Regions from separate parts of the Pseudomonas arabinosi genome, predicted to be linked through region 1. Evidence: predicted binding sites of a transcription regulator. Region 1 holds the regulator's gene; the other holds the start of a gene.
The links. The regulator FliA, encoded in region 1, starts transcription of late flagellar genes. The targets are predictions, from matches to a motif close to CTAAAGTTTNNNNNNNNNNNGCCGNTAA.
Positions count from the first base shown of each region.

Region 1 (15,188 bases):
CTGCTCCAGCTGACCGATACCCAGATCAGTACCTGGGTGGCGACGTTCATGCTGCCGCTGTTTCGTATCGGTGCCTTGCTGATGGTCATGCCGGTTTTCGGTACGACGCTGGTGCCCACGCGAGTGCGCCTTTATTTCGCGCTGGCGATTACGTTGGTCATCGCTCCCGGCCTGCCGCCGATGCCGCCGGTCAATGCGCTGGACTTGAGCGGACTGCTGCTGATTGCCGAGCAGATCCTCATCGGCGCGGTGTTGGGTTTCTCCTTGCAGCTGTTCTTCCAGGCTTTCGTGGTCGCCGGGCAGATCGTCTCCATTCAGATGGGCATGGGCTTCGCTTCGATGGTCGACCCTACCAACGGCGTCTCGGTGGCGGTGATCGGGCAGTTCTTCACCATGCTGGTGACGCTGTTGTTCCTGTCCATGAACGGCCATCTGGTGGTCTTCGAAGTCCTCACCGAAAGCTTCACCACGCTGCCGGTCGGCAGCGGATTGATGGTCAATCATTTCTGGGAACTGGCCGGCAAACTGGGTTGGGTCCTCGGGGCGGCGCTGATGCTGGTGCTGCCGGCGATCACTGCGTTGCTGGTGGTCAACATTGCGTTTGGCATCATGACCCGGGCGGCGCCGCAGTTGAACATCTTCTCCATCGGCTTTCCGCTGACCCTGGTGCTCGGGCTGTTCATTGTCTGGGTCGGGCTGGCGGACATCATCAATCAGTATCAACCGCTGGCCTCCGAGGCCTTGCAGTTTTTACGTGAACTGGCACAGGCGCGCTGAGTCATGGCTGAGAGCGAAAGCGGTCAGGACAAAACAGAAGACCCCACGGACAAAAAGAAAAAGGACGCCCGTGAGAAGGGAGAGATTGCGCGCTCCAAAGAGCTGAATACCCTGGCGATCATGCTCGCCGGCGCCGGTGGCCTGCTGATTTTCGGTGGTGCGCTGGCGCAGGACCTGATGGAACTGATGCGCCTGAACTTCTCGCTGTCGCGGGAGGTGCTGTTGGATCAGCGCTCCATGGGCATCTACCTGCTGCACTCGGGACAGATTGCCTTGCTGGCGATTCAGCCAGTGATGATCACTTTATTGCTCGCCGCTCTGATCGGGCCGATTTCGCTGGGTGGCTGGCTGTTCTCCGCCGGCACCATGGCGCCCAAGTTCAGCCGTATGAACCCCGGTGCCGGCCTCAAGCGCATGTTCTCGTCCAAGGCCATAGCGGAACTGCTTAAGGCCCTCGCAAAATTTTTCATCGTGTTGTTCGTGGCCCTGGCGGTGTTGTCCTCGGACATCGATGACCTGCTACGCATCGCCCATGAACCCTTGGACATGGCGATCATTCACAGCCTGCAAGTGGTCGGCTGGAGCACCCTGTGGATGGCCTGCGGGCTGATCATCATCGCCGCCGTGGACGTGCCGATACAGCTCTGGGAAAGCATCAAGAAACTGAAGATGACCAAGCAGGAAGTGCGCGACGAGCACAAGGACCAGGAAGGGCGGCCGGAGGTCAAGCAGCGGATCCGTCAGCTGCAGCGCGAAATGTCCCAGCGCCGGATGATGGCGGCGATCCCCGACGCCGATGTGGTCATCACCAACCCGACTCACTACGCCGTAGCGCTCAAGTACGATCCGGACAAGGGGGGCGCGCCGATGCTGATCGCCAAGGGCAGCGACTTCCTGGCCTTGAAGATCCGTGAAATTGCTGTGGCCAACGAAGTGCTGCTGCTTGAGTCGCCGGCACTGGCGCGTTCGATTTACTACTCCACCGAGCTTGACCAGGAAATTCCCGGCGGGCTCTACCTTGCCGTCGCCCAGGTGCTCGCTTACGTCTACCAGATCCGCCAGCACCGCGCCGGCAAGGGTAAGCGCCCGGATCCGCTCAAGGGCGACCTGCCGATTCCGCCGGATTTGCGTCGCGATTCCTGAGAACCTCCGTCCGTCTGAAAATGCGGTGTACCTGTTAGTTCTGACAGTAGACACACTTCCTCTTAAGCGTTGTCATGGCCTTGGGAATTCTCCCGTCCGATGTCCTTGCTATGGTCGTTCAATGAGTGGATTGATCACTATGGATGGGCGTTTTAGGCATTTGAGGTTACGGTCATGGCAGAGCGTGAATACAGAAAGCTTCAAGGGATGGCGCTGGAATTTGTTTCGGGAGTCCTGGAGGAGAATCGGCTCGAGCGCACGATCAGTTACTCGGCTACGTTCGGCATGACGCTGGACTTTACGCATTTTGTGCAGATGGCCAATGCCTATATTCCGGGTTATCTGAACAGCCCTATCAATGCGATTCGCCCCGAACTGGACGGGTTCGGCTACCACTATGCATACAATTACTTCTTCGGCGCTGCTGGCAATATTGGTGATGACCGCACGTTGTTCAATGTCTTCACATCCCCTCGTTATTACATGGATCAGTGGTCAAGTGGAGGGCTGGAGGAGTGTTATCACAAGCCGCAATTCAGTGTGGTCGATGGCCGTTTGCAAGTTGTTGCGCGCAAGGACTTTCGTTGGGAGGACAAGCGTGAGATCAACGTCGAAGACCTGCCGGTCATTCCCTTTCAATGGGCGCTTAACCTCATGCTGGGGCGCGACCTTTCTGGTCAGAAGGCACCTTTAACCATCGTGGTGCTCGGTTACGCTGAGGAGGATTTTGTAGAGGTGGAAGGTCTTCAAATGCATAGAGGTACGCGGTACATGGTCGGCAAGGCGCTTCATCTCGGTCCGATCCACAAAGAGCAGATTCTGACGGCGCGTTAATCCCTTTTGTAGAAGCTGTCGAGGCTGCGTCCGGCTGCGAAGCAGTCGTTAAATCCTGCGAGGACTTCGGTCGAGCGTGACCCCGGCTCGAACGCAGCCTCGCAGGCTCGGCAGCTGCTACAAAAGCTCAATACATCCCTCTATTCCCTGCCTTGGCAAAAGTTGGAAGGCTTCTTGCAGTAGCGGCTCTGCGCCTGCTTCAGGCGTCAAAAAGTTTGCTTTAAAGGAACGGGGAAAATCGGTGGATCGCTCTCAGTTATTCAACACTGCACGCACAAACGTTGCCGACTTGAGTCGGGGCAATCTGGGTGTGCCGTTGTTGCTGCTGGTCATGCTGGCGATGATGATGTTGCCGATCCCGCCGTTCCTGCTCGACGTGTTCTTCACGTTCAACATTGCGTTGTCGATCGTCGTGCTGCTGGTCTGCGTCTACGCCTTGCGGCCACTGGACTTTGCGGTGTTCCCGACCATTCTGCTGGTGGCGACGTTGCTGCGACTGGCGCTGAACGTGGCCTCCACGCGGGTGGTGATGCTCCACGGTCAGGACGGTCACGCCTCCGCCGGTAAGGTGATCCAGGCCTTCGGCGAGGTGGTAATCGGCGGCAACTACGTGGTCGGTATCGTCGTCTTCGCGATTTTGATGATCATCAACTTCGTCGTGGTGACCAAGGGGGCCGGGCGGATTTCCGAGGTGAGCGCACGTTTCACCCTCGATGCGATGCCCGGTAAACAAATGGCCATCGACGCCGACTTGAACGCCGGCCTTATCGATCAGAACCAGGCCAAACTGCGCCGGATGGAAGTGGCACAGGAAGCTGAGTTCTACGGTTCCATGGACGGTGCCAGCAAGTTCGTTCGCGGTGACGCCATTGCCGGCCTGCTGATTCTGTTCATCAACCTGATCGGCGGCATGGCGGTCGGTATCTTCCAGCACGGCATGACCTTCGGCGATGCCGGTCGGGTGTACGCCTTGTTGACCATCGGTGACGGTTTGGTGGCGCAATTGCCATCACTGCTTTTATCTACAGCTGCAGCGATCATGGTGACCCGTGCTTCCGGTTCGGAAGACATGGGCAAACAGATCAACCGCCAGATGTTCGCCTCGCCCAAAGCGTTGGCCGTCGCGGCGGGTTTGATGGCGGTGATGGGCCTCGTGCCCGGCATGCCGCACTTTTCCTTTCTCAGCATGGCGGCCCTGGCGGCCGGCGGCGCGTACCTGTTCTGGAAGAAGCAGAACGTGGTCAAGGTTCAGGCCCTGCAAGAGGTCAAGCGTCAACAGGAGCTATTGCCATCACCCGCTCGCGCTCAGGAAACCAAGGAGCTTGGCTGGGATGACGTCACTCCGATCGACATGATCGGCCTGGAAGTCGGCTACCGGCTGATTCCGCTGGTGGACCGCAATCAGGGGGGGCAGTTGCTGGCGCGGATCAAGGGCGTGCGCAAGAAGCTGTCCCAGGATCTGGGCTTCCTCATGCCGACTGTGCATATCCGTGACAACCTCGACCTGGCGCCGAGTGCCTACCGCCTGACCCTGATGGGGGTGATCCTGGCCGAAGCGGAAATTTACCCGGACCGCGAACTGGCGATCAACCCAGGGCAGGTCTACGGTACGCTCAACGGCATTACCGCCAAAGATCCGGCTTTCGGTCTGGAGGCGGTCTGGATCGAAGTCAGTCAGCGTGCCCAAGCGCAATCCCTCGGATACACCGTGGTAGATGCCAGTACGGTAGTGGCAACCCACTTGAACCAGATTCTGTACAAGCACTCGAGCGAGTTGATCGGCCACGAAGAAGTGCAGCAACTCATGCAATTGCTGGCCAAAAGCTCACCAAAACTGGCCGAAGAGCTGGTGCCGGGTGTGGTGTCGCTGTCGCAGTTGCTCAAAGTATTGCAGGCATTGCTGGCCGAACAGGTGCCCGTACGGGACATTCGCAGCATTGCCGAAGCCATCGCAAACAACGCCAGCAAGAGTCAAGATACTGCCGCGCTGGTGGCCGCGGTGCGCGTCGGCGTATCCCGCGCAATCGTCCAAAGCATTGTAGGCACTGACTCCGAGCTACCAGTGATCACGCTGGAGCCAAGGTTGGAACAAATATTGCTCAATAGTCTTCAGAAGGCAGGACAAGGCTCGGAAGAGGGTGTTCTGCTGGAGCCAAGCATGGCTGAGAAACTGCAACGCTCGTTGATCGATGCGGCGCAGCGTCAGGAAATGCAAGGTCAACCGGTGATTCTGCTGGTAGCCGGTCCGGTTCGCGCGATGCTGTCGCGATTCGGCCGATTGGCAGTCCCGGGTTTGCATGTGTTGGCTTACCAGGAAATTCCTGACAACAAGCAAGTGACCATCGTTGCGACAGTAGGGCCCAACGGCTGAGGTAGTGGTTTATGCAAGTTAAGCGTTTTTTCGCCGCCGATATGCGTCAGGCCATGAAACTGGTTCGTGATGAGCTGGGCGCTGATGCCGCCATCATTGGCAACCGCCGGATCGCCGGTGGCGTCGAGCTGACGGCTGCCCTGGATTACAAGTTGTCGGCGCTGGCTCCGCGCGTTCCGAACATGGAACTCGAAGACGAGCTGCGCAAGACCCAATCGCGGATCGTCACCGCCCAGGCCGAACTGAGCCTGCGCAGCGATGGCGAGAGCGATAAGTCCACCAATCGCCAATTGTTCGCCGGCCTGCCACTGACCGCCGCCGAGCCGCTGATCGAGCCGACCTACACCGAACCCCGTCGTCCTGCACCGGCTGCGGCACCGGCCTCCGGTGGCGTCGATCCACGGGCGTTCGACTCGATGCGTTTCGAACTCAACAGCCTGCGCGAACTGATGGAAGTGCAACTCGGCTCCCTGGCCTGGAATCAGCTGCAAGGCAGCCGTCCGGCCCAGGCCAATCTTTGGCGTCGCCTGCAACGCATCGGTCTGTCCGGCCCGTTGTCGCGCGATTTGCTGGCGCTGATTACCGATATTGAAGAGCCTCGTCAGGCCTGGCGCATGTTGCTGGCACACCTGGCGCGGATGATCGCCACACCGGAAGTCGAGCCTCTGGAAGAGGGTGGCGTGATTGCCATGGTCGGCCCCGCCGGCATGGGCAAGACCACCACCCTGGCCAAGCTCGCGGCCCGTTACGTGCTCAAGTACGGCGCGCAGAATATCGCGCTGGTCAGCATGGACAGCTATCGAATTGGTGCTCAGGAACAACTCAAGACGTTGGGCCGGATCCTCAATGTGTCAGTGACGCATGTCGATCCGGGCCAATCGCTGGTGCAGGCGCTTGAGCCTTTGCTGCGCAAACGCGTGGTGCTGATCGATACCGCGGGCCTTCAGGCCAGCGATCCGGCACTGCGCATGCAGCTCGAAAGCCTGGCCGGTCGTGGCATCAAATCGAAAAATTATCTGGTTTTGGCAACCACCAGCCAGAAACAGGTTCTAACGGCCGCTTATCACAGTTACAAGCGTTGTGGGCTCGCTGGCTGCATCCTGACTAAACTGGATGAAACGGCAAGTCTGGGCGAGGTGTTGAGCCTGGCCATCAGTCATGAATTGCCGGTGGTCTACCTGACCGATGGCCCGCGGATTCCGGATGATTTGCATCTACCGCGTCGTCATCAGTTGGTCAGTCGCGCCGTAAGCGTGCAAATGCAAGAAGAACCCAGCGAAGAAGCCATGGCTGACATGTTCGCTGATATTTACCACAGCCCGACCAAGCAGGTCGGCTGAGGTATTAATGAACAGTTTTTGTACCTACATCGATGGTCTGCCATGCATTGTTCAGTTAGTGAACGCGCAGCCAGTAATGTGGCCTCCGTCTAAGTAAGACAAGGTAAAGAAAATTCATGGGCAGCATGCATCCCGTACAGGTGATCGCGGTGACCGGCGGCAAAGGTGGCGTCGGGAAGACTAACGTGTCAGTGAACTTGTCCCTGGCTTTAGCAGAGCTCGGTCGACGCGTCATGCTGTTGGACGCCGATCTGGGGCTGGCGAACGTCGACGTCCTGCTGGGACTGACACCCAAACGTACTTTGGCCGACGTGATCGAAGGCCGCTGCGAGCTGCGCGACGTACTGTTGCAAGGCCCTGGCGGCATCCGCATCGTCCCGGCCGCGTCCGGCACACAGAGCATGGTTCATTTGAGCCCGGCCCAACACGCCGGCCTGATCCAGGCGTTCAGCGATATCGGCGACAACCTCGACGTGCTGGTGATCGACACCGCTGCGGGCATTGGTGACTCGGTCGTCAGTTTCGTCCGCGCAGCGCAAGAAGTCTTGCTGGTGGTCTGCGACGAGCCGACCTCGATCACCGATGCCTACGCACTGATCAAACTGCTGAACCGCGATTACGGCATGAACCGCTTCCGCGTCCTGGCCAACATGGCCCAGAGCCCGCAGGAAGGTCGCAACCTGTTCGCCAAGTTGACCAAGGTCACGGATCGCTTTCTTGATGTCGCCTTACAATACGTTGGCGCGGTGCCTTACGACGAAAGTGTGCGCAAGGCTGTGCAGAAGCAACGCGCCGTCTACGAAGCCTTCCCGCGTTCCAAGTGCTCACTGGCGTTCAAGGCCATTGCACAGAAGGTCGATACCTGGCCACTGCCTGCGAACCCGCGCGGGCACCTGGAGTTTTTCGTCGAGCGCCTCGTGCAACAAACCGCAGGACCCGTGCTATGACAGCCAGTGGCTATAACCTCTACAAGAAGTCGGCACGTGATGCGCAGTACGAGCTGATCGAGCGTTACGCGCCACTGGTTAAACGCATTGCCTATCACTTGCTGGCGCGTTTGCCAGCCAGTGTCCAGGTTGAAGATCTGATCCAGGCCGGGATGATCGGCCTGCTTGAAGTGTCGACCAAATACGACGCCAGCAAAGGCGCGAGTTTCGAGACGTACGCGGGTATTCGAATCCGTGGCGCGATGCTCGACGAAGTACGCAAGGGGGACTGGGCGCCACGTTCGGTCCACCGCAATACCCGGATGGTCAGCGACGCCATTCGCTCGATTGAAGCTAAAACCGGTCGTGACGCTAAAGATCACGAGGTTGCGGCCGAACTCCAATTGAGTCTCGACGATTATTACGGGATTTTGAACGACACCCTGGGCAGCCGGCTATTCAGTTTCGACGATCTGTTGCAGGACGGCGAACACGAAGGGCTGCACGAGGATGGCGCCAGTGCTCATCTCGAGCCGTCACGCGATCTGGAAGATGAACGCTTCCAGGCGGCGCTGGCGGACGCGATTGCCAATTTGCCGGAGCGTGAGCGACTGGTGTTGGCGCTGTACTACGACGAAGAGTTGAATCTCAAGGAAATCGGTGAGGTCCTGGGGGTCAGCGAATCTCGGGTCAGCCAGTTACACAGCCAGTGCGCGGCCCGTTTGCGGGGGCGTTTGGGGGAGTGGCGAGCGCGCTGAAGGCAGTGTGGGGACACTGCGAACGCGGCTGGTGGGGTGTTGAACCGTACCGGTCCCGATCTGTTGTGCTCCAGACAGTCATTGAGTGCTTTGCCGGATTGATTGAAATGGCGTGTCCAGGTGCTGGGCGCGTTTAAGACTGCTTGGAGGTCGAATTGGACAAGAACATGAAAATCCTCATCGTTGATGACTTCTCAACGATGCGGCGGATCATTAAAAACCTGTTGCGTGACCTTGGGTTCACCAACACGGTCGAGGCCGACGATGGCACTACTGCCATTCCGGTTCTCAACAGCGGCAGCATCGACTTTCTGGTAACGGACTGGAACATGCCCGGCATGACCGGTATCGATCTGCTGCGCCACGTGCGTGCCGATGAAAAACTCAAACACCTGCCGGTGTTGATGGTCACGGCCGAAGCCAAGCGCGAGCAAATCATCGAAGCCGCTCAGGCGGGTGTGAACGGTTATGTGGTCAAGCCATTCACGGCTCAGGCGTTGAAAGACAAGATTGAAAAGATCTTCGAACGCATCGGTTGATGTGCAAAGCAAGTCCGCCACGGGGGAGCTATGGAGCATAACGAGTCTTCACAGGGCGATTTCGAATCGACTCTGAAAAAACACGCGGTCGAACTGGTCGAAAGCCTTGAAAAAGGCAGGTTCGGCGACGCTGTGCAACTGATCCATGAGCTCAATCAGACCCGTGACCGTGGCCTGTATCAGGAAGTGGGCAAGCTCACTCGCGAGCTGCATAGCGCGATCGTCAATTTCCAGATTGACCCGCACATGCCGCAAGCCGAGGAAGTCTCGCAGATCACGGACGCCACCGAGCGTCTGGGTTATGTGGTCAAGCTGACCGAAGCTGCAGCCAACCGCACCATGGACCTGGTGGAAAACGCCACGCCGCTGGTCAATGGCCTGAGCAACGAAGCCCAGGCCTTGAGTACCGACTGGGGACGGTTCATGCGTCGCGAAGTCGGGGCTGAAGAGTTCCGCGAGCTGGCCCGGCGAGTCGACGGTTTCCTGACACGCAGCAGCGAAGACAATCGCGTTGTGTCGGGCAACCTCAACGACATCCTGCTCGCTCAGGATTACCAGGACCTCACCGGTCAGGTGATCAAGCGTGTGACCCAATTGGTCACCGAAGTTGAAAGCAACCTGCTCAAGCTCGTGCTTATGGCCAGTCAGGTGGACCGCTTTGCGGGCATCGAACATGACCGTGAAGCGATGCTGGCAGAAAAAGATCCGCAAAAACATCTCTCTCAGGGTGAAGGTCCGCAGATTCATGCCGATAAAAGAGAAGACGTTGTGTCCGGTCAGGACGATGTGGACGATTTGCTATCCAGTCTTGGATTTTAGGTTTTTAGGTTTTTAGACCTTTAGGAGCACCCCCTTAATGAGCTTCGGCGCCGATGAAGAGATCCTTCAGGATTTCCTGGTTGAGGCCGGCGAGATTCTAGAGCAACTGTCCGAACAGCTGGTCGAGCTTGAAAGCCGACCCGATGATGCGGACTTGCTCAATGCAATTTTTCGCGGTTTTCACACTGTAAAAGGAGGCGCCGGCTTCCTCCAGCTCAACGAGCTGGTGGAGTGCTGTCACATCGCCGAGAACGTGTTCGACATCCTGCGCAAGGGTGAACGTCGCGTCGACTCGGAACTGATGGACGTGGTTCTCGAAGCGCTGGATGCGGTGAACGGTATGTTTACCGAAGTCCGCGAGCGCAGCCCGATCACGGCTGCCACGCCTGAATTGCTGGCCGCTCTGGCCCGTTTGGCCGAGCCGCAGGCGGCAGAAGCTGCACCGGTTGCCGACGTGGTCGAAACACCGGCTGCTGAAAGCGAATCGGGTGACATCACCGATAATGAATTCGAACAACTGCTGGACTCGCTGAACGCCGTCAAGGCTCAGGCAGAAGCCCCGGCAGCTGTGCCAGCGCCGAGCAGCAATGCGGCGGGCAGCGACGAAATCACCGATGCCGAGTTCGAGTCGTTGCTCGATCAACTGCACGGTAAAGGCCAGTTCGCCGTCGATGCGGTAGCCCCGGCGCCAGCCGCACCGGCTGCCCCGAAAGCGGCAGGCGACAGCTCCGATATCACCGACGACGAGTTCGAGGCACTGCTCGATCAGCTGCACGGCAAGGGCAACTTTGCCGTTGATGCGCTGGAATCGGCCATTGCCGCGGTCCCGGCCCCGGCTGCGCCCACTGCTAAAGCGGCTGGCGGCGATCTGATCTCCGATCACGAGTTCGAATCGCTGCTCGACGAATTGCACGGCAAAGGCAAGTTCACCGAGGTCGGCACTGGCGCAGTGGTTTCTGCTCCTGTCGCCAAGGCGCCAGCACCGGCTGCGAAACCCGTCGCCAAAGCGCCCGAGCCTAAAGCCGAAGCGCCAAAGTCTGTTGCTGCTGCACCGGCTCCGGCGCGTGCCCCGGCCGCGCCGCCACCGGAAAAACCGGCCAGCGAAGCCGAGACCACCGTGCGGGTCGACACCGCGCGTCTCGACGAAATCATGAACATGGTCGGCGAGTTGGTACTGGTGCGTAACCGCTTGGTCCGTCTGGGCCTCAACAGCGGCGACGAAGCCATGTCCAAGGCCGTGTCGAACCTCGACGTGGTCACGGCCGACCTGCAAACCGCGGTCATGAAGACCCGGATGCAACCGATCAAGAAGGTCTTCGGGCGCTTCCCGCGTCTGGTTCGCGACCTGGCTCGCCAGCTCAAGAAAGAGATCAACCTGGAACTGGTCGGCGAAGAAACCGACCTCGACAAGAACCTCGTCGAGGCCCTGGCCGACCCGCTGGTCCACTTGGTGCGCAACTCGGTCGACCACGGTATTGAAGAGCCGGCCGAGCGTGAAGCGATGGGCAAGCCTCGCAGCGGCAAGGTAATCCTGTCCGCTGAACAGGAAGGCGACCACATCCTGCTGTCCATCTCCGATGACGGCAAGGGCATGGACGCCGATGTTCTGCGCGGCATTGCCGTGAAGAAAGGCTTGATGGACAAGGATGCAGCGGATCGCCTCAGCGAATCCGATTGTTTCAACCTGATCTTCGCGCCGGGTTTCTCGACCAAGACCGAAATTTCCGATGTCTCCGGACGCGGCGTGGGCATGGACGTGGTGAAAACCAAAATCGCCCAGCTCAACGGCACCATCAATATCTATTCGACCAAGGGCAAGGGCTCGAAGATCGTCATCAAGGTCCCGTTGACCCTGGCGATCATGCCCACGCTGATGGTCATGCTGGGCAACCAGGCGTTTGCGTTCCCGCTGGTGAACGTCAACGAGATCTTCCACCTCGACCTGTCGACCACCAACGTCGTGGACGGCCAGGAAGTGGTGATCGTGCGGGACAAGGCGCTGCCGTTGTTCTATCTCAAACGCTGGCTGGTCGCCTCTGCCGCTCATGAAGAGCAGCGCGAAGGCCATGTGGTGATCCTTTCGGTGGGCACTCAGCGGATCGGCTTCGTCGTCGATCAACTGGTGGGCCAGGAAGAAGTGGTCATCAAGCCATTGGGCAAAATGCTCCAGGGAACTCCGGGCATGTCCGGCGCCACCATCACCGGTGACGGCCGCATTGCGCTGATTCTCGATGTTCCGAGCATGCTCAAGCGTTACGCCGCACGGCGTATTTGATTCTGGTGGAGCGGGGCGACTGAGCCTCGCTCCGTCTAACGGAGTGTTTATGGCAGTTAAAGTCCTGGTGGTGGACGATTCGGGGTTTTTCCGCCGCCGCGTCTCGGAAATTCTTTCAGCGGATCCGAATATCCAGGTCGTCGGTACGGCGACCAACGGAAAAGAGGCGATTGATCAGGCGCTGGCCCTCAAGCCAGACGTGATCACCATGGACTACGAGATGCCGATGATGGATGGCATCACGGCGGTGCGGCACATCATGCAGCGCTGCCCGACTCCGGTTTTGATGTTCTCCTCGCTGACGCACGAAGGCGCTCGGGTAACCCTCGACGCGCTGGACGCTGGCGCGGTGGATTTCCTGCCGAAGAATTTCGAAGACATCTCCCGTAACCCGGAGAAGGTCAAGCAACTGCTGTGCGAGAAGATTCTCAGCATCTCGCGCAGTAACCGTCGTGCCAACACCTACAGCGCTCCGGCACCTGTCGCCGCACCCGTCCCGACGCCTGCACCTTCGAGCGTCAGCACCTACGGCAGCAGCGCGCCTGCACGTCCGGCACCGGCTCCGATTCCGGCACGTACGCACGCGCCAGCCTCGTCGTCGCCAACGCCGAAACGCAAAGCCTACAAACTGGTCGCCATCGGTACGTCCACTGGCGGCCCGGTTGCCCTGCAGCGGGTTCTGACCCAATTGCCGGCCAACTTCCCTGCACCGATCGTATTGATCCAGCACATGCCGGCTGCCTTTACCAAGGCCTTCGCCGAACGTCTGGACAAGCTCTGCCGCATCAGCGTCAAGGAAGCCGAGGATGGCGACATCCTGCGTCCGGGCCTGGCGTTGCTGGCGCCGGGTGGCAAGCAAATGATGATCGACGGCCGTGGCGCGGTGAAAATCCTCCCGGGCGACGAACGTCTGAACTACAAGCCGTGCGTGGACATCACCTTCGGTTCCGCGGCCAAGTCTTACGGTGACAAAGTTCTGGCGGTCGTGTTGACCGGCATGGGCGCCGATGGTCGCGAAGGCGCGCGTCTGCTCAAGCAGGGCGGCAGCTCGATCTGGGCTCAGGATGAAGCCAGCTGCGTGATCTACGGCATGCCGATGGCCATCGTCAAAGCCGAACTCGCCGATGCGGTGTACGGCCTGGACGATATTGGCAAGCATCTGGTCGAGGCTTGTATCTGATGGATGTTTTAAGCCTCATCGGGATCATCATGGCGTTTGTCGCCATCATTGGCGGCAACTACCTTGAAGGCGGCCACCTCGGCGCCCTGGCCAACGGTCCGGCGGCGTTGATCGTTATCGGCGGAACCGTCGGTGCAGCGCTGCTGCAGTCCCCGATGAGCGCCTTCAAACGCGCCATGCAGATTCTGGCCTGGATCCTGTTTCCTCCGCGCATCGACCTCGCCGGTGGCGTCGATCGCGTCGTCAACTGGAGCCTGACCGCCCGCAAGGAAGGCTTGCTCGGTCTGGAAGGGGTGGCCGACGCCGAACCTGACAACTACTCGCGCAAAGGCCTGCAACTGCTGGTGGACGGCGCCGAGCCGGAAGCGATTCGCAGCATCCTGGAAGTGGATTTCTACACCCAGGAAAGCCGCGACATCGAAGCTGCCAAAGTCTTCGAAAGCATGGGCGGCTACGCGCCGACCATCGGCATCATCGGTGCGGTAATGGGCCTGATCCACGTGATGGGCAACCTGGCCGATCCATCGCAATTGGGTAGCGGCATTGCCGTGGCCTTCGTTGCGACCATCTACGGCGTGGCCAGTGCCAACCTGGTGCTGCTGCCGATTGCCGCCAAACTCAAGTCTGTCGCTATGCGGCAGTCGCGTTATCGCGAAATGTTGTTGGAAGGCATTCTGTCGATCGCCGAAGGTGAAAACCCTCGCTCTATTGAGTTGAAGCTTCAGGGCTTCATGGATTGATGGGGGTAATGGATTATGGCTCGTCGTCGGCAACCTGAAGAACATGTAAACCATGAACGTTGGCTGGTTTCGTACGCCGACTTCATTACGTTGCTGTTCGCTTTCTTCGTGGTGATGTACTCGATCTCTTCGATCAACGAAGGCAAGTACAAGGTTATTTCCGAAGCGTTGATCGGGGTGTTTACCGACTCCGACCGCGCCCTCAAGCCGATCCCGATCGGCGACGAGCGACCGAAGACCGTGACCCCGGCCAAGCCGCTGGTTAAAGACGCCGAGCAGGTCGACGCCGGGATCGGGGGTGCCAGCGATCCGCTCAAAAGCATCGCCGACGACATCAGCGCCGCGTTCGGCGACTTGATCAGCTCCAACCAGATGACCATTCGCGGCAACGAGCTGTGGGTCGAGATCGAACTCAATTCCAGCCTGTTGTTCGGCAGCGGCGACGCCATGCCCAGCGACATCGCGTTCAACATCATCGACAAGGTTGCCGCGATTCTGAAGCCGTTCGACAACCCGATTCACGTCGAAGGCTTCACTGACGATCAACCGATCCGCACCGCGCAATACCCGACCAACTGGGAGCTGTCCTCGGCCCGTTCGGCGAGCATCGTGCGCATGCTGGCGATGCAGGGCGTGAACCCCGGTCGCCTGGCGTCGGTGGGTTACGGTGAGTTCCAGCCAGTGGCCAACAACGCCACTGCCGAGGGCCGGGCGCGTAACCGTCGAGTCGTCCTGGTGGTGTCGCGAAATCTCGATGTACGCCGCAGCCTCACGGGTACCGGAACCGCCAATGCGAAACCGGATGCCGCGTTGAAGCGTGCTGGCACACAAACTGCACCGACCCCGGTCAAGTCGCCGGGACGAGAGAGTGCCGTCAATTCTCCGTCACCCGCATTAATACGTTGAGCTTTTCCTCGGTCGACCATTTCGACCGGGAGGAACAATCCGAATGAGAGTCTGGGCAGTCGCCAATCAAAAGGGTGGTGTTGGTAAAACCACTTCCTCTATCGCTTTAGCCGGTTTACTGGCCGAGGCGGGCAAGCGCGTGGTTGTGGTCGATCTCGACCCTCACGGCTCCATGACCAGCTACTTCGGTTACGACCCCGACAGCCTGGAACACAGCAGCTACGATCTGTTCCTGCACAAGGGCAGCGTGCCGCAAGGCTTGCCCGGTCAGTTGCTGTTGCCCACCAGCCACGAGAGTATTTCCCTGTTGCCGTCGAGCACCGCACTCGCGACCCTCGAGCGTCAGTCGCCGGGTCAGAGTGGCCTGGGCCTGGTGATTGCCAAGAGCCTGGCGCAACTTTGGCAGGACTTCGATTACGCCGTGATCGACAGCCCGCCGTTGCTCGGCTTGCTGATGGTCAATGCCTTGGCGGCGAGCCAGCAATTGGTGATTCCGGTGCAGACCGAACACCTGGCGGTCAAAGGCCTGGAGCGCATGGTCAATACCCTGGCGATGATCAACCGTTCGCGTAAACAGGCG
Region 1 covers NZ_CP180480.1:2,110,018-2,125,205, forward strand. Annotated here, with positions in the region: gene fliR (flagellar biosynthetic protein FliR) at 1-777, shown strand, start outside; gene flhB (flagellar biosynthesis protein FlhB) at 781-1,920, shown strand; gene ACMXYJ_RS09850 (hypothetical protein) at 2,095-2,754, shown strand; gene flhA (flagellar biosynthesis protein FlhA) at 2,996-5,125, shown strand; gene flhF (flagellar biosynthesis protein FlhF) at 5,137-6,465, shown strand; gene fleN (flagellar synthesis regulator FleN) at 6,582-7,412, shown strand; gene fliA (RNA polymerase sigma factor FliA) at 7,409-8,149, shown strand; gene ACMXYJ_RS09875 (chemotaxis response regulator CheY) at 8,317-8,688, shown strand; gene ACMXYJ_RS09880 (protein phosphatase CheZ) at 8,719-9,507, shown strand; gene ACMXYJ_RS09885 (chemotaxis protein CheA) at 9,545-11,782, shown strand; gene ACMXYJ_RS09890 (protein-glutamate methylesterase/protein-glutamine glutaminase) at 11,832-12,962, shown strand; gene ACMXYJ_RS09895 (flagellar motor protein) at 12,962-13,702, shown strand; gene motD (flagellar motor protein MotD) at 13,715-14,608, shown strand; gene ACMXYJ_RS09905 (ParA family protein) at 14,652-15,188, shown strand, end outside.

Region 2 (15,188 bases), 3.4 Mb from region 1:
TGGGCAACAGCGTCAACAACGCCATTCGTTACGCCCGCCATGCGGTGTTGATCAGCGTCAGCGATGTAGCCGGGCAACTGGTGCTGACCGTCAACGACGATGGCGTGGGTTATCCACCCGAGATGATCGAACGTCAGGCCGATTACGTGCAGGGCATCAACCACAGCAGCGGAAGCACTGGCCTGGGCCTGTACTTTGCCGGGCGGATTGCCGCCCTTCATCAACGCAATGGCGTGGGCGGACGCACCGAAATCAGCAATGGCGGCCCGCTGGGCGGCGGCGTGTTCAGCCTTTACCTGCCCTGACCGGTTCTTTTTGTTGACCGCTGCTTGATATTCCGAACAGGTGGAGCCTATTTTGTACGGGTCGCCGTTCGCGGCTCGCACAACAACAAAGGATTGCGTCATGACAACCGATGGCCATCGCTCACTCGCACAGCGATTGACGGGCATTGATGAGATTGAATGTGTCACGCCGGATTTGAATGGCGTACCCCGTGGCAAAGTAATGACCGCCGAAGGCTTTCTCGAGGGGCGGCGTCTGCAGATGGCGCGGGGAGTGCTGCTGCAATGCATCATGGGCGGATATCCGCCGGCGCGCTTTTACGGCAGTGATGATAGCGACCTGGCGCTGGTGCCCGATCCTGCACAGATCCATCGCTTGCCGTGGAGCCAGCAGCCGCGGGCCTTGGCCATTTGCGATGCGGACGAGCTGACCGGCGAAAGTTCGTCTCTGTCGACCCGCGGCCAACTCAAAGCCGTGATCGCGCGTTACGCGGCCCTCGGCCTGGCGCCGGTGGTGGCGACCGAGCTGGAATTTTTTGTGTTTGCGCCCAACACCGACCCGACTCAACCGTTCCAGCCGCCGCTGGGCCTGGACGGTCGTCGCGAGGACGGTCAATCGGCGTTCAGTATCAGTTCCAATAATGGTTTGCGGCCGTTCTTCAGTGAAGTCTACGCCTGCATGGCGGCCCTGGGCTTGCCGCGCGATACCTTCATGCACGAGATGGGCGTCAGCCAGTTCGAGATCAACCTGCTGCACGGCGACCCACTGCTGCTGGCCGACCAGACACTGCTGTTCAAACATTTGCTTAAAGAAGTCGCGCTCAAGCATGGCCTGACCGTGGTTTGCATGGCCAAGCCGCTGGCGCACACGGCGGGCAGTTCGATGCATATTCACCAGAGCATCATCGAGATCGGCAGCGGGCGTAACGTGTTCAGCGACAAGGCTGGTGAGCCGACCGCGACCTTCCGTCATTTCATCGCGGGTCAGCAGGCCGGCATGGCGGATTTCACTGCGTTATTCGCTCCGAACGTGAACTCGTATCAGCGCTTGTGCCATCCGTATGCGTCGCCGAATAATGCCTGCTGGTCCCACGACAATCGCGCGGCCGGATTGCGCATTCCGGCCAGTTCGCCTGCCGCTCGTCGGGTCGAGAACCGTTTGCCGGGGGCTGATGCGAACCCTTACCTGGCGATCGCCGCCAGCCTTGCCGCAGGGTTGTATGGCATTGAACACACACTGGAGCCGAGCGAGCCGATCCAGGGTGAATTCGAAGTGCCGGACAATCTTTCGTTGCCGTGTACCTTGCATGCTGCTCTTGAGCGTCTGAAACGTAGCCAATTGGCGAGGGAACTGTTCGGCAAGGAGTTCATCGAAGGCTACATCGCCTCGAAGACCATGGAGTTGACCAGCTTCTTTGATGAGATTACTCCCTGGGAGCGGCGTGTTTTAGCGGCCCAGGCCTGACGACCCGTCGACATCAGGCTATCGTTTGTCGATAGCCTGAAACTCACTGCAAGGAGCCGCTCGGAACGCCGATGCGCCAAATCTGGAAACCCTTTCGAGCGCTATATTTTGCCTCGCTGATGATGTTGATCGGCTCTGGCCTTTTGAGTACTTACCTGGCCTTGCGCCTGGCCGCCGACCACGTCGACAGCCTGTGGGTCGGTGCGTTGATGGCCGCCAACTATTGCGGCCTGGTGCTGGGTGGCAAGATCGGCCACCGGCTGATTGCCCGGGTCGGGCATATTCGCGCCTATTCGGCCTGCGCCGGGATTGTCGGCGCGGCGGTGCTGGGCCATGGCCTGGTGGACTGGTTGCCTGCCTGGATCTTCCTGCGGGTCATCGTCGGTCTGGGCATGATGTGCCAATACATGGTCATCGAAAGCTGGCTCAATGAGCAGGCCGAAGCCTCGCAGCGCGGGACGGTATTCAGTGGCTACATGATCGCCTCGTACCTGGGGCTGGTGCTGGGTCAGTTGATTCTGGTCATGCACCCGAGCCTGGGCCTTGAACTGCTGATGCTGGTCGCCTTGTGCTTCGCACTGTGCCTGGTGCCGGTGGCCCTGACCCGGCGGATTCACCCGGCACCGTTGCACCCGGCCCCGATGGAGCCGCGGTTCTTCATCAAGCGTGTGCCGCAGTCGTTGAGTACGGTACTGGGGGCGGGACTGATCATTGGTTCGTTCTACGGCCTGGCACCGCTGTATGCCTCGCAGCAGGGGTTGTCCACGGAGCAGGTCGGTCTGTTCATGGGTAGCTGCATTTTTGCGGGCTTGCTGGTGCAATGGCCGTTGGGCTGGCTGTCCGACCGTTATGACCGGGCGCTGTTGATCCGCTGTTTTGCCCTGGTCCTGGCGCTTACCGCGTTACCGCTGGCAATCATGCAACAGGTACCGCTGGAGATTTTGTTTATCACCGGGTTCTTCTGTTCGCTGGTGATGTTCTGTCTGTATCCGCTGGCGGTGGCATTCTCCAACGACCACGTCGAGGGTGATCGCCGGGTGTCCCTGACAGCCATGCTGCTGGTGACCTACGGTGTCGGCGCCAGTATCGGGCCGCTGGTGGCCGGGGTGCTGATGAAACTGTTCGGCAGCCACATGCTCTATGCCTTCTTCAGTTTCTTCGCGTTGGTGCTGGTGTGGCGGATTCGCCCGAAAGCGGTGACCAACCTGCATGTGGTCGACGATGCACCGCTGCATCATGTCGCCATGCCGGACAGCATGTCGAGTTCGCCGTTGGTGGCTTGCCTTGACCCGCGTGTCGATGAGCAGGTGGTGCAAGACCAGATGCAGAGCCCGATCAACCCCGAGCCGGACCCGGAACCCGAACCAGAGCCCGAAACCGATCCTCCACCCGAAGACCCTGATGCCCCTCGCGAGCAAAGTTTTACCGAGGCCAGGCCTTAAATTCCACGCATAAAAAAACGGGCAGTCACCGCAAGGGACTGCCCGTTTTCTATTGAGGCGACTTATTACATGTCGTCTTTGTCGAAGCGTCGCGCTTCGCGCTGAAGCTGATAGACGAACCGCTCGACCTGCCGCTGCACCAGCCCGCTCATGTTGTGAAAGCGTACGCCGGCGAAGGTGGTGGAGATCCTTTCTTCGAAGTGCAGGTAACGCAGCTCGACGGGTGCCGTCATGTTGCCAAAGGGCAGGGCGGCGATGAAGCGATCATAGACCTGGCCCAGTTGCAGGCTGTCCGTGATGTCACCTTCGAAGCGCAGCTTGCAGCCGGTGGCGGAGATGTCCAGTAGCTTGCCGCTGATCGGCGACTTGAGTTTTTCACCACCCAGATCAACGTTGACCAGTTGTGCCAGCTTCAATGCAGCACGGAATGCATTACGGCGCTGATGGTAAACCACCTCGGAAGGCAGGGCACCACGGTAGCAGCGACCGCCACCGGACTCATCGATGGTCAACGGTCCGTTGCTTTCCCAAGCAATACGCACGCCGTCGTGAAAGCCTTCGACCTTGAACGGTTCGCCGGCGAGCAGGAAGCGTTCACCATCGCGGGGAATCATTTCGTCCAGGGCAATCATGTTGCTGTCACGGTCAATGTCCACCAGATAACTCTGGAAGCGCTGGCTGCGCTCATGGAACGTGATGATCAACGGATCATGGCTGTCTTGCAGCTGGCGCAGGTTGCCGGAGATCTCCAACGGCGTGGTGAGCACCTTGGGTGGCTGCGGAGCATCTTCCGCGCTTAAGGCATTGAACACGGTTCATCAATCTCCAGACAAAATATGACTACGGCTGGCCATCATATTGCCAGCATGTTACGCGTCTTGATAGTGCGCGCTTTTCAGCAGGCTCAAGCCTGACTGAGCGGGCGTGGCTTCGCAAGCATGGAGGTAGATCCGCGTGCATCATAGAGCGCTGGCGGCTCGCCGCCGTTGAGGATTTTCAGCTGATTGGCCGTCGCGGCCTGTTGCACCAGGATCGACTGGCCATTCTTGACGTTGGCCGCCTGGCACTGAGCCAGAAGATCGGTCAATACATCGCTCTGTTCCAACAACTGATCGCCAATGCTCGAATGGCTGGCAAGTTGCTCCAGGCCGTTGCGATCGGTCGGCAGGTTGAGGCTGGCGAGGATTTCACTGCGCTTGCGGCCATGCTGATCGAGCAAAATGATCAATGCCTGTTTCTGCGCCAGAATCTCTTCGAGCAGTGGCATGTCGCGACCGTGCAAGGCGAGGGACTCGGTTTGCAGTAACTCCAGCAAGTGCTGTGCTGGAGCGAAATCGTCGGTGATCAGTTGCAGTAAATTAGTGTCGTGCATGGCTGGCCTTGGGTTTTAAGCGTCCAAAAGCCTGGCGCAGGCCTTGGCCTAGCGCTGGGCTTCGAAGTTGAGCAGTTTGCTGGCTACACGGTTGCTGTCGACTTTGTAGCTGCCATCGGCAATCGCTGCTTTCAACTCGGCCACGCGGGCGTTGTCGACGGCAGGCTGATCGCGCAGCTTGTCAGTGACCTTCTGCAACTGTTGAGCCTCATTGCTGAGATGTACCGATTCCCCGCTTTTGACGGTACTGGCCTGTTCGGCCGGGGTATTCAGCGGTGCGGGTTTGCCGGCTTCGGCGGTTTCCTTCGCGGTGCTGGTACGTGTACTACCGGTAAGTGACGAGGAACTGTTTAAACGACTGAAATCGATGACCATGACAAAAAACCTCTGGGTATTTGGACGCTTGCCATGTTTTCGGCCATACCCGGAAAAACTTTAGGCCCAATTATCAATGAGCTTGCGCGCGTCAGCGCTTGCCCTGCATAGGGCACAGTCTAGGGAACAGTCGAGTGGCGCGCCAGTGTTCTACATGGCTACTTCCACCTGACCGGGCGCGATGACTTGCGCCTTGATGACCCGCTGGGAGTTGAGGTTTTTCACCCGGATCTGTTCGCGCAAGCCGCCATTGGACAGCGCTTCACCCGGCATGCGCACGCTGAGCGTTCCACTTCGGGCGGTAATCACCACCTGATCGCCCTTGCTGATGACTTCTGCCTGTTCCATGTGCACCAGGGTCATGACCTGGTCGGCGACCATTGGTCGGGTAAGTTTCTGCCCGATCGCCTGATCGACGGAAGTCAGGTAACCCTGGCTGATCAGGCTGATGTCACGCTCGCGCAGGGTCACATCCTGGGGCTCGACGATACCGGTGCGTCGCAGCGGGCGGGTGGTGGTCACAATGTCGCGAAACAGGCGCACTTGAGCGGGTACGAAGACTGTCCAGGGTGATGCACCCTCGCAGCGAACCTTGACCGTAACGCGCCCCAGCGGCGTGGCCGGGCTCTCCAGGGACGCTGTCAATTCCTTGTCGCACATGGGCATGCGCAGCCGCGGATCGAGCTGCTTGACCTCGATCTCGTAGCGGCCTTCCGTTTGACTGGTCGCCAGATAGTCTTCTACGGTGAATTCAAGAAAGCCCTGGGTGACGCCGATAAGCATGTCAGGCAAGGTAACCGTGTCAGCAAGGGCAGGGCAGCCAGCGTTGAACAGGCAGACGGCCGACATCGCGCAAAGCAATCTGCGGGCGTTTGATGTCAGGCGTCGGAAAAATGTCGGTTCTGTGTTCATAAGAGTTAAAAAGCAAGCGCCGTGCCGTTTAGTGATGAATGCGCGTCGCAACACACTTAAGCGTTGGTGTAGGAGTCTGTGCATGGCTGGTGTAATGGATGCGGTAAACCAGCGCACGCAACTGGTAGGGCAGAATCGCCTTGAGCTGTTGTTGTTCCGTCTCGACGGCCAGCAGCTGTATGGGATCAACGTGTTCAAGGTTCGGGAGGTGCTGCAATGCCCCAAACTGACGCTGATGCCAAAATCCAGTCCTGTCGTGTGCGGTGTGGCAAGTATTCGGGGGGCGACCATTCCGATTCTAGATCTGGCCATGGCGACCGGGTCCGGTGCGCTGAAAGATCAAAGCAATCCCTTCGTGATCATCACGGAGTACAACACCAAGACCCAGGGTTTCCTGGTGCGGTCGGTGGAACGCATCGTCAACATGAACTGGGAGGAGATTCATCCGCCACCCAAGGGCACGGGACGCGATCATTACCTGACGGCTGTGACTCGGGTCGACAATCAGTTAGTCGAAATCATCGACGTCGAGAAAGTGCTGGCAGAAGTGGCGCCGACACCGGAAGCGATTTCCGTTGGCGTGGTGGATGTCGAAACCCAGCACAAGGCGCTCTCTTTGCGAGTACTGACGGTCGATGACTCGTCGGTGGCGCGCAAGCAGGTGACTCGTTGCCTGCAGACGGTCGGTGTCGAAGTGGTGGCGTTGAACGACGGTCGGCAAGCGCTGGATTACCTGCGCAAGCTGGTCGACGAGGGCAAGAAGCCGGAAGAAGAGTTCCTGATGATGATTTCCGACATCGAGATGCCGGAGATGGACGGGTACACCCTGACGGCCGAGATCCGCAACGACCCTCGCATGCAAAAGCTTCACATCATCCTGCATACTTCGTTGTCGGGTGTATTCAATCAGGCGATGGTCAAGAAAGTCGGTGCCGATGACTTCCTTGCCAAATTCCGTCCTGATGACCTGGCATCCCGGGTAGTCAACCGGATCAAAGCAGCAGACATCAGCTAGGGGCCTTTTGCCCCTGGCGGTTAATACGATTTAAGAGGCGGCATCTTTGTCTACGGGTAATTTGGATTTCGAACAGTTCCGGGTCTTCCTGGAAAAAGCCTGTGGCATTTTGCTCGGTGAAAACAAGCAGTACCTGGTCTCGAGCCGTCTCAACAAACTGATGGAACAGCAAGGCATCAAGTCCCTGGGTGAGCTGGTCCAGCGCATCCAGACCCAGCCGCGCAGCGGTTTGCGCGAGATGGTGGTGGATGCCATGACCACCAACGAAACCCTGTGGTTTCGTGACACCTATCCGTTTGAAGTGTTGAAGAACAAGGTGCTGCCGGCAGCGATCAAGGCGGCCCCTGGCCAGCGTCTGCGGATCTGGTCGGCGGCCTGTTCATCGGGTCAGGAACCGTATTCGCTGTCGATGTCGATCGATGAGTTCGAGCGCGTGAACATGGGCCAGTTGAAGATGGGCGTGCAGATCGTTGCCACCGACCTGTCCGGGACCATGCTGACCAACTGCAAGACCGGCGAGTACGACAGCCTGGCCATCGGCCGTGGCCTGTCGCCCGAGCGCCTTCAACGTTACTTCGACCCGAAAGGGCCGGGGCGCTGGGCAATCAAGGCACCGATCAAGAGCCGGGTGGAGTTTCGCTCGTTCAACCTGCTGGACAGCTACGCGGCGCTGGGCAAGTTCGACATCGTGTTCTGCCGCAACGTGTTGATCTACTTCTCCGCCGAGGTGAAGAAGGACATTCTGTTGCGCATTCACAGCACGTTGAAGCCAGGCGGTTATCTGTTCCTCGGTGCTTCCGAGGCGCTGAACGGTTTGCCGGATCATTACCAGATGGTCCAGTGCAGCCCGGGGATCATTTACCAGGCGAAGTGATTCGTTGGCGTCATCAAAAAACGGGAGTCCTCAGGGGGGCTCCCGTTTTTTTTGCCTGCTTAATTCTCAATCCCACCACCTATCCCCTGTGGGAGCGAGCTTGCTCGCGATCGCGTCGTGTCAGTCAACATCTTCGTCGTCTGACACTCCGCCATCGCGAGCAAGCTCGCTCCCACAGGGTCAGGTGGTGTTCTCCAGACCGTGATAAGCGGCAGAAAAGCGGCAGGCGGCGGAAATCGGTTGCCGCTTTTCTGGCATTGCCACGTTGCCACTGCCCGCAAAGCCCCGGTTTCCGGGCTTTTTCGATTTGGCACGCCGCTTGCTATGTCCATGTTACGAAAAATCAGGTCACCCGAAGGTTTCCGACATGAGCATCAGCTTCGATAAAGCGCTCGGTATCCACGAACAAGCCCTGGGCTTCCGCGCCCAGCGTGCCGAAGTCCTGGCCAACAACATCGCCAACGCCGACACCCCGAACTACAAGGCTCGGGATCTGGACTTCTCGAAAGTGCTCGCCGCACAGAACGAGAAGACCAAGAGCGGATCTTTCGCCTTGAACATGACCAACAGCCGTCATATCGAAGCCGAAGGCCTGGGCAATGGCGACGAGTCGCTGCTGTATCGCACGCCGATGCAACCGTCGATCGACCAGAACACCGTGGACGCTCAGCTTGAACAATCAGCGTACGCGGAAAACGCGGTCAACTTCCAGGCCAGCTTCACCCTGCTCAACAGCAAATTCAAAGGGCTGGTGTCAGCCCTTCGTGGAGAGTAAGTCATGTCTCTAGCCAGTGTTTTCAACATTGCCGGTAGCGGCATGAGTGCCCAGACCACTCGCTTGAACACCGTCGCCAGTAACATCGCCAACGCCGAGACCGTCTCGTCGAGCATCGACCAGACCTACCGTGCGCGGCACCCGGTGTTCGCCACCATGTTCCAGGGCGGCCAGAGCGGCGGCAGCGAATCGCTGTTCCAGAACCAGGATGCGGCCGGTCAAGGCGTGCAAGTGCTGGGCGTGGTCGAAGACCAGAGCAACCTTGACGCGCGCTACGAGCCGAACCATCCGGCGGCCGACGCCAAGGGCTACGTCTACTACCCCAACGTCAACGTGGTGGAAGAAATGGCTGACATGATTTCCGCGAGCCGTTCGTTCCAGACCAACGCCGAAATGATGAACACCGCCAAAACCATGATGCAAAAGGTCCTGACCCTCGGTCAGTGATAAGGGGCGACTCAGATGAGTGTTACCGATACCACCAGTGGTTTGAGCCTCAAGGACATCCTGGCCAACTCCTCGATCAAGACCAACACCAGTGCCGACGGCCTGGCGTCGGCGACGAATAGCGCCACCGGCAAAAAGGCCCTGGGCAAGGACGCGTTCCTCCAGTTGCTGGTAACGCAGCTGAAAAACCAGAATCCGCTGGAACCGCAGGACAACGGCGAGTTCGTCGCCCAGTTGGCCCAGTTCAGTAGCCTGGAAGGCATCACCACGCTCAACGACACCGTCAGTGGCCTGGCGAGCAATTACAACTCGTCCCAGGCGTTGCAGGCGTCGTCGCTGGTCGGGCGTTCGGTTATTGCACCGGCCGACAAGGCTGTGGTCGATACCTCCAAGAGTTTCACCGGCACCATGGCCGTACCGGCGTCGGTAGACCCGGTCAAGATCAAGATCACCGATGCCGATGGCAAGGTTGTCCGCTCCATCGACCTGGGCAGCCAGAAAGCCGGTACTTCCAGTTTTATCTGGGACGGCAAAAACGACGCAGGCGAAGTGGCCAAGGCGGGTACCTATACGTTCGGCGCTACGGCGACTTACGACGGCAAGGCGACTTCGCTGGTGACGTACCTGCCGGCCACCGTCAACAGCGTGACCATCAGCCAGACCGGCGGTGAGTTGATGCTCAACCTGGCCGGGGCGGGCAGCATCGCCCTGTCCAAAGTACAAACTATTGGTATGTAGAGCCGACTAACACGGCACAAAGGAGTGGAATATGTCTTTCAATATCGGCCTTAGCGGTCTCTATGCAGCCAACAAACAACTGGACGTGACCGGCAACAACATCGCCAACGTCGCGACCACCGGTTTCAAATCGTCCCGTGCGGAATTCGAAGACGTTTACTCGGCTACCAAGCTGGGTTCCGGCAGCAAAACCATCGGTAACGGCGTGCGCCTGGCCAACGTTTCCCAGCAGTTCACCCAGGGCGACGTCAACAACACCGGCAACGTGCTGGACATGGGCATCAACGGTTCCGGCTTCTTCGTGCTGAGCGAGAACGGTTCGATGTCCTACACCCGTGCCGGTACGTTCAAGGTCGACAAGGACGGTTACGTCACCAATAGCGATGGCTCTGCGCGTCTGCAGGGTTATGGCGTGGATGCCAATGGCAAGATCCTCAATGGTGTTTTGACTGACCTGCGCATCGATACGTCGAACCTGGCGCCAAAAAACACCTCCACGGTTTCGTCGACGATCAACCTGAACTCCACAGCTCCCATCATCAACCAGACGACCAATCCGTTTGACCCGTCCAAGGAAGCGTCTTTCACCAAGCAGTTCAGTACCCCGATTTACGATACCCAGGGTAACAAGCACATCATGGATCAATACATGGTCAAGACGGGTGACAACACCTGGAAGACCTACACCCTGATCGAGGGTCGCAACCCGGATGGTAGCGATCCTATCGTTACACCTCCTGTCGCGTCGACCATGGCGTTCGATTCGTCAGGCAAACTGGTTTCCGTCACCACTCCAGCCACCCCTACGCCGATAGTCAGCCCTGACCTGAAGGTCACCGGCTGGATTCCGGGTACCGTGACCAATGGCACGTGGAAAGCCAACGGCGCTGCCTCCGGCGTCGTTACGGTCTCCATGGACAAAACCACGCAGTACAACGCTGACACCGCGCGTTCGATTCCTTCGCAGAACGGCTACGCCACCGGCCAGATCACCAACCTGACCATTGACGCCAGCGGTGTGATGCTCGCCAACTTCAGCAACAGCCAGACCAAGCCCATCGGCCAGATCTCGCTCGCCAGTTTCACCAACGAACAAGGTTTGCAGCCTGTAGGTGGCACCGGATGGAAAGAAACCTATGCGTCGGGTATCCCGGGCTACGATGCGCCGAATACCGGTACCCTGGGTGAGATCCACTCCAACTCTCTGGAAGAGTCCAACGTCAACCTGACCAATGAACTGGTCGACCTGATCAAGGCGCAGAGCAACTACCAGGCGAACGCCAAGACCATCTCCACCCAAAGCACCATCATGCAGACCATCATTCAGATGACCTGATGCTGGATAGCGCTGCATAAAGAACCCCTCGCAAGAGGGGTTTTTTTGTGGCTGGGATTTTTGTCGGGAGCCGGGATTTTGCGTTGTCGGAAAGGGCCCCATCGCGAGCAAGCTCGCTCCCACAGTTGATCGCATTCCGCCCCGCCCCTGTGGGAGCGAGCTTGCTCGCGATAGGGCCAGTCGGGGCGCCACTTTCCTTGAAGCAAAAGAAAACCCCCGACAAACCAGAGGCCTGTCGGGGGTTTCGAGTAAGCGCCTTTCAGCGCTCACCGGCTCAGCTTATTGGCAAGCTTCGCAATCCGGCTCGTCGATGGCGCAAGCCTTTGGCACTGGAGCAGGGCCGGCAGGCGCTGCCAGGACCGAATCTTCACCGTGGTTGCCGCCGCTGGAAACAGCGTTCAGCTTGCCGGTGTTGATGGTCGACTTCTCGGTGCTGGTCGCGGCCAGGGCACGGAGGTAGTAAGTGGTTTTCAGACCACGGTACCAGGCCATGCGGTAGGTCACGTCCAGCTTCTTGCCCGATGCGCCAGCGATGTACAGGTTCAGCGATTGAGCCTGGTCGATCCACTTCTGGCGACGGCTTGCCGCGTCAACGATCCACTTGGTGTCCACTTCGAAGGCGGTCGCGTAGAGCTCTTTGAGTTCTTGCGGGATGCGCTCGATCTGTTGCACCGAACCGTCGTAGTACTTCAGGTCGTTGATCATGACCGAGTCCCACAGACCGCGAGCTTTCAGGTCGCGAACCAGGTACGGGTTGATCACGGTGAATTCGCCCGACAGGTTCGATTTCACGTAGAGGTTCTGGTAGGTCGGTTCGATCGACTGCGATACGCCAGTGATGTTGGCGATGGTCGCGGTCGGTGCGATGGCCATGATGTTGGAGTTACGAATGCCTTTCTGAACGCGGGCACGAACCGGTGCCCAGTCCAGGGATTCGTTCAGGTCAACGTCGATGTACTTCTGGCCACGTTGCTCGATCAGGATCTGTTGCGAATCCAGCGGCAGGATGCCTTTGGACCACAGCGAACCCTGGAACGTCTCGTAGGCGCCGCGCTCGTCAGCCAGGTCGCAGGAAGCCTGGATCGCGTAGTAGCTGACCGCTTCCATCGACTTGTCGGCGAACTCGACGGCAGCGTCGGAACCGTAAGGAATGTGCTGCAGGTACAGAGCGTCCTGGAAGCCCATGATGCCCAGGCCGACCGGACGGTGCTTGAAGTTGGAGTTCTTCGCTTGTGGCACCGAGTAGTAGTTGATGTCGATAACGTTATCGAGCATGCGAACGGCGGTGTTCACGGTGCGTTCCAGCTTGGCGGTGTCCAGCTTGCCGTTGGTGATGTGGTTCGGCAGGTTGATCGAGCCCAGGTTGCAAACGGCGATCTCGTCCTTGTTGGTGTTCAAGGTGATCTCGGTGCACAGGTTCGAGCTGTGAACCACGCCAACGTGCTGCTGCGGGCTGCGCAGGTTGCACGGGTCTTTGAAGGTCAGCCATGGGTGGCCGGTTTCAAACAGCATGGACAGCATTTTGCGCCACAGGTCTTTGGCCTGGATGGTCTTGAACAGCTTGATCTTGCCCGGGTACTCGGACAGGGCTTCGTAGTACTCGTAACGCTCTTCGAAGGCCTTGCCGGTCAGGTCGTGCAGGTCTGGCACTTCGGACGGCGAGAACAGGGTCCACTTGCCGTCATCGAAGACGCGCTTCATGAACAGGTCAGGGATCCAGTTGGCCGTGTTCATGTCGTGGGTACGACGACGATCATCACCGGTGTTCTTGCGCAGCTCGATGAACTCTTCGATGTCCATGTGCCAGGTTTCCAGGTAGGCACAGACAGCGCCTTTGCGCTTGCCACCCTGGTTAACGGCAACGGCGGTGTCGTTCACGACTTTCAGGAACGGTACAACGCCCTGGGATTTGCCGTTGGTGCCCTTGATGTACGAACCCAGTGCACGAACCGGGGTCCAGTCGTTGCCCAGGCCGCCCGCGAATTTCGACAACATGGCGTTGTCGTGGATCGCGTGGTAGATGCCCGACAGGTCATCCGGCACGGTGGTCAGGTAGCAGCTCGACAGCTGCGGACGCAGGGTACCGGCGTTGAACAGGGTCGGGGTCGACGACATGTAGTCGAAGGACGACAGCAGGTTGTAGAACTCGATCGCACGGTCTTCTTTGTTCTTCTCTTCGATTGCCAGGCCCATGGCCACGCGCATGAAGAAGATTTGCGGCAGTTCGAAGCGGATACCGTCCTTGTGGATGAAGTAACGGTCGTACAGGGTTTGCAGGCCCAGGTACGTGAACTGCTGATCGCGCTCGTGGTTGATCGCCTTGCCGAGTTTTTCCAGGTCGAAGGTGGCCAGGACCGGGTTCAGCAATTCGAATTGGATACCCTTGGCGATGTACGAAGGCAGGGCCTTGGCGTACAGGTCGACCATTTCGTGGTGGGTCGCGCTCTCGGCGACTTCCAGGAAGTTCAGGCCTTCGGCGCGCAGGGTGTCCATCAGCAGGCGAGCGGTCACGAACGAGTAGTTCGGCTCACGCTCAACCAAGGTACGGGCGGTCATCACCAACGCGGTGTTGACGTCGGTCAGGGCCACGCCGTCGTACAGGTTTTTCAGGGTTTCGCGCTGGATCAGGTCGCCGTCGACTTCTGCAAGGCCTTCGCATGCTTCGGTCACGATGGTGTTCAGACGGCCCATGTCCAGAGGAGCAAAGGTGCCATCGGCGCGGGTGATGCGGATCGACGGGTGAGCGTTGACCGCTTCTTCGGCCGGTGCGTGGGCAGCGCGTTCTTTCGAACGACCGTCACGGTAGATCACGTAGTCGCGCGCTACTTTCTGCTCGCCGGCACGCATCAGGGCCAGTTCGACCTGGTCCTGGATTTCTTCGATGTGGATCGTGCCGCCCGAGGGCATGCGACGCTTGAAGGTCGCGGTGACTTGTTCGGTCAGACGGGCAACGGTGTCGTGGATTCGCGACGAAGCGGCAGCGGTGCCGCCCTCAACTGCGAGAAACGCTTTGGTGATGGCGACGGTGATCTTGTCATCGGTGTAAGGAACGACAGTGCCGTTACGCTTGATCACGCGCAGTTGGCCAGGCGCGGTGGCGGACAGATCCGAAGTCGAATCAGCGGCCTGCGGCAAGGTGCCCTGCGGGTTCTCGCGAGTTGTGTCGGTTTGCATGGGGGGTTGTCTCCACATTCTCTATGTTTGTTTGGGCACCATCACGGTGCCCACCGTTCCGTCCTGAAGCACTACAACCGGCGAGTGGCCGGGCATACCAACTTCGGGACAGATCAGGAAGGGGCAATTGGGGCGCCGCTTCCATGCCGAAGTCTTTGGTCCCAGGCCTTGAACCTGAAACCGGGATCCTTTTGGGTGACAGTAATTGACTGCAACACCCGTACCGTTAACGCCGTTTTCGGCTCAAAAACAGTAGCCATCCGCACGCGCGGTTTGGTCTTTCAAAAATACGTTTGGTTCAACCGGAAAGAGGCAATAAAAGCGCTTGAAATCGGTGTCCGGTTTGTGTTTGGTTTTTGGCGTAAAACCCTACATGTAGGGTTTTTTTCGCGCCGAGGTACAAGATAATGCGTTTTTGAGGGTGTTGCAACGTACTACCTGTGGATAAACCTGTGCGTAAATTGTGTGTGAAACGTGGAACGAGCGTGTAGGCCGCGACCTAGCTGGAGCGGATCGTTTTTCACTGATTTTCAATGATTGAAAACGGTCATTTGGATTTTTAAGGGCGCGAACCCTATCACAAAAATCCGGGTTGTCCGAACGCATTTACCCGCTTGTGTTCTCGGCGGGCGGCGTTTATACAATCGGCCAGTGCGTACGCATTCTTATCCTCCCCAATCATTACAAAAAGACGGGCGGATCCTTCCTTATTAAGTGTTGTTGGCAAGCAGAGGTCACCGTGGAGCAAGAAGCCTGGCAGGTATTGATTGTGGAGGACGACCAGCGTCTGGCCGAACTGACCCGCGACTACCTGGAAGCCAATGGTCTGCGGGTATCGATCGAGGGCAACGGCGCCTTGGCCGCGGCACGGATCATCAAGGAGAAACCGGACCTGGTGATCCTCGACCTGATGCTGCCGGGCGAAGATGGCCTGAGCATCTGCCGCAAGGTCCGCGACAAGTATGACGGGCCAATCCTG
Region 2 covers NZ_CP180480.1:5,634,705-5,649,892, reverse strand. Annotated here, with positions in the region: gene ACMXYJ_RS26275 (sensor histidine kinase) at 1-305, shown strand, start outside; gene ACMXYJ_RS26270 (glutamine synthetase family protein) at 508-1,749, shown strand; gene ACMXYJ_RS26265 (MFS transporter) at 1,821-3,191, shown strand; gene ACMXYJ_RS26260 (flagellar brake protein) at 3,257-4,003, opposite strand; gene ACMXYJ_RS26255 (flagella synthesis protein FlgN) at 4,096-4,563, opposite strand; gene flgM (flagellar biosynthesis anti-sigma factor FlgM) at 4,612-4,938, opposite strand; gene flgA (flagellar basal body P-ring formation chaperone FlgA) at 5,089-5,850, opposite strand; gene ACMXYJ_RS26240 (chemotaxis protein CheV) at 5,933-6,865, shown strand; gene cheR (protein-glutamate O-methyltransferase CheR) at 6,912-7,739, shown strand; gene flgB (flagellar basal body rod protein FlgB) at 8,107-8,514, shown strand; gene flgC (flagellar basal body rod protein FlgC) at 8,518-8,961, shown strand; gene flgD (flagellar hook assembly protein FlgD) at 8,977-9,699, shown strand; gene flgE (flagellar hook protein FlgE) at 9,731-11,035, shown strand; gene ACMXYJ_RS26210 (ribonucleoside-diphosphate reductase subunit alpha) at 11,315-14,209, opposite strand; gene ACMXYJ_RS26205 (response regulator) at 14,949-15,188, shown strand, end outside.
Region 2: flgM (flagellar biosynthesis anti-sigma factor FlgM) is a predicted target of FliA. The motif match lies at 4,975-5,002, and genes of this name have one in related genera.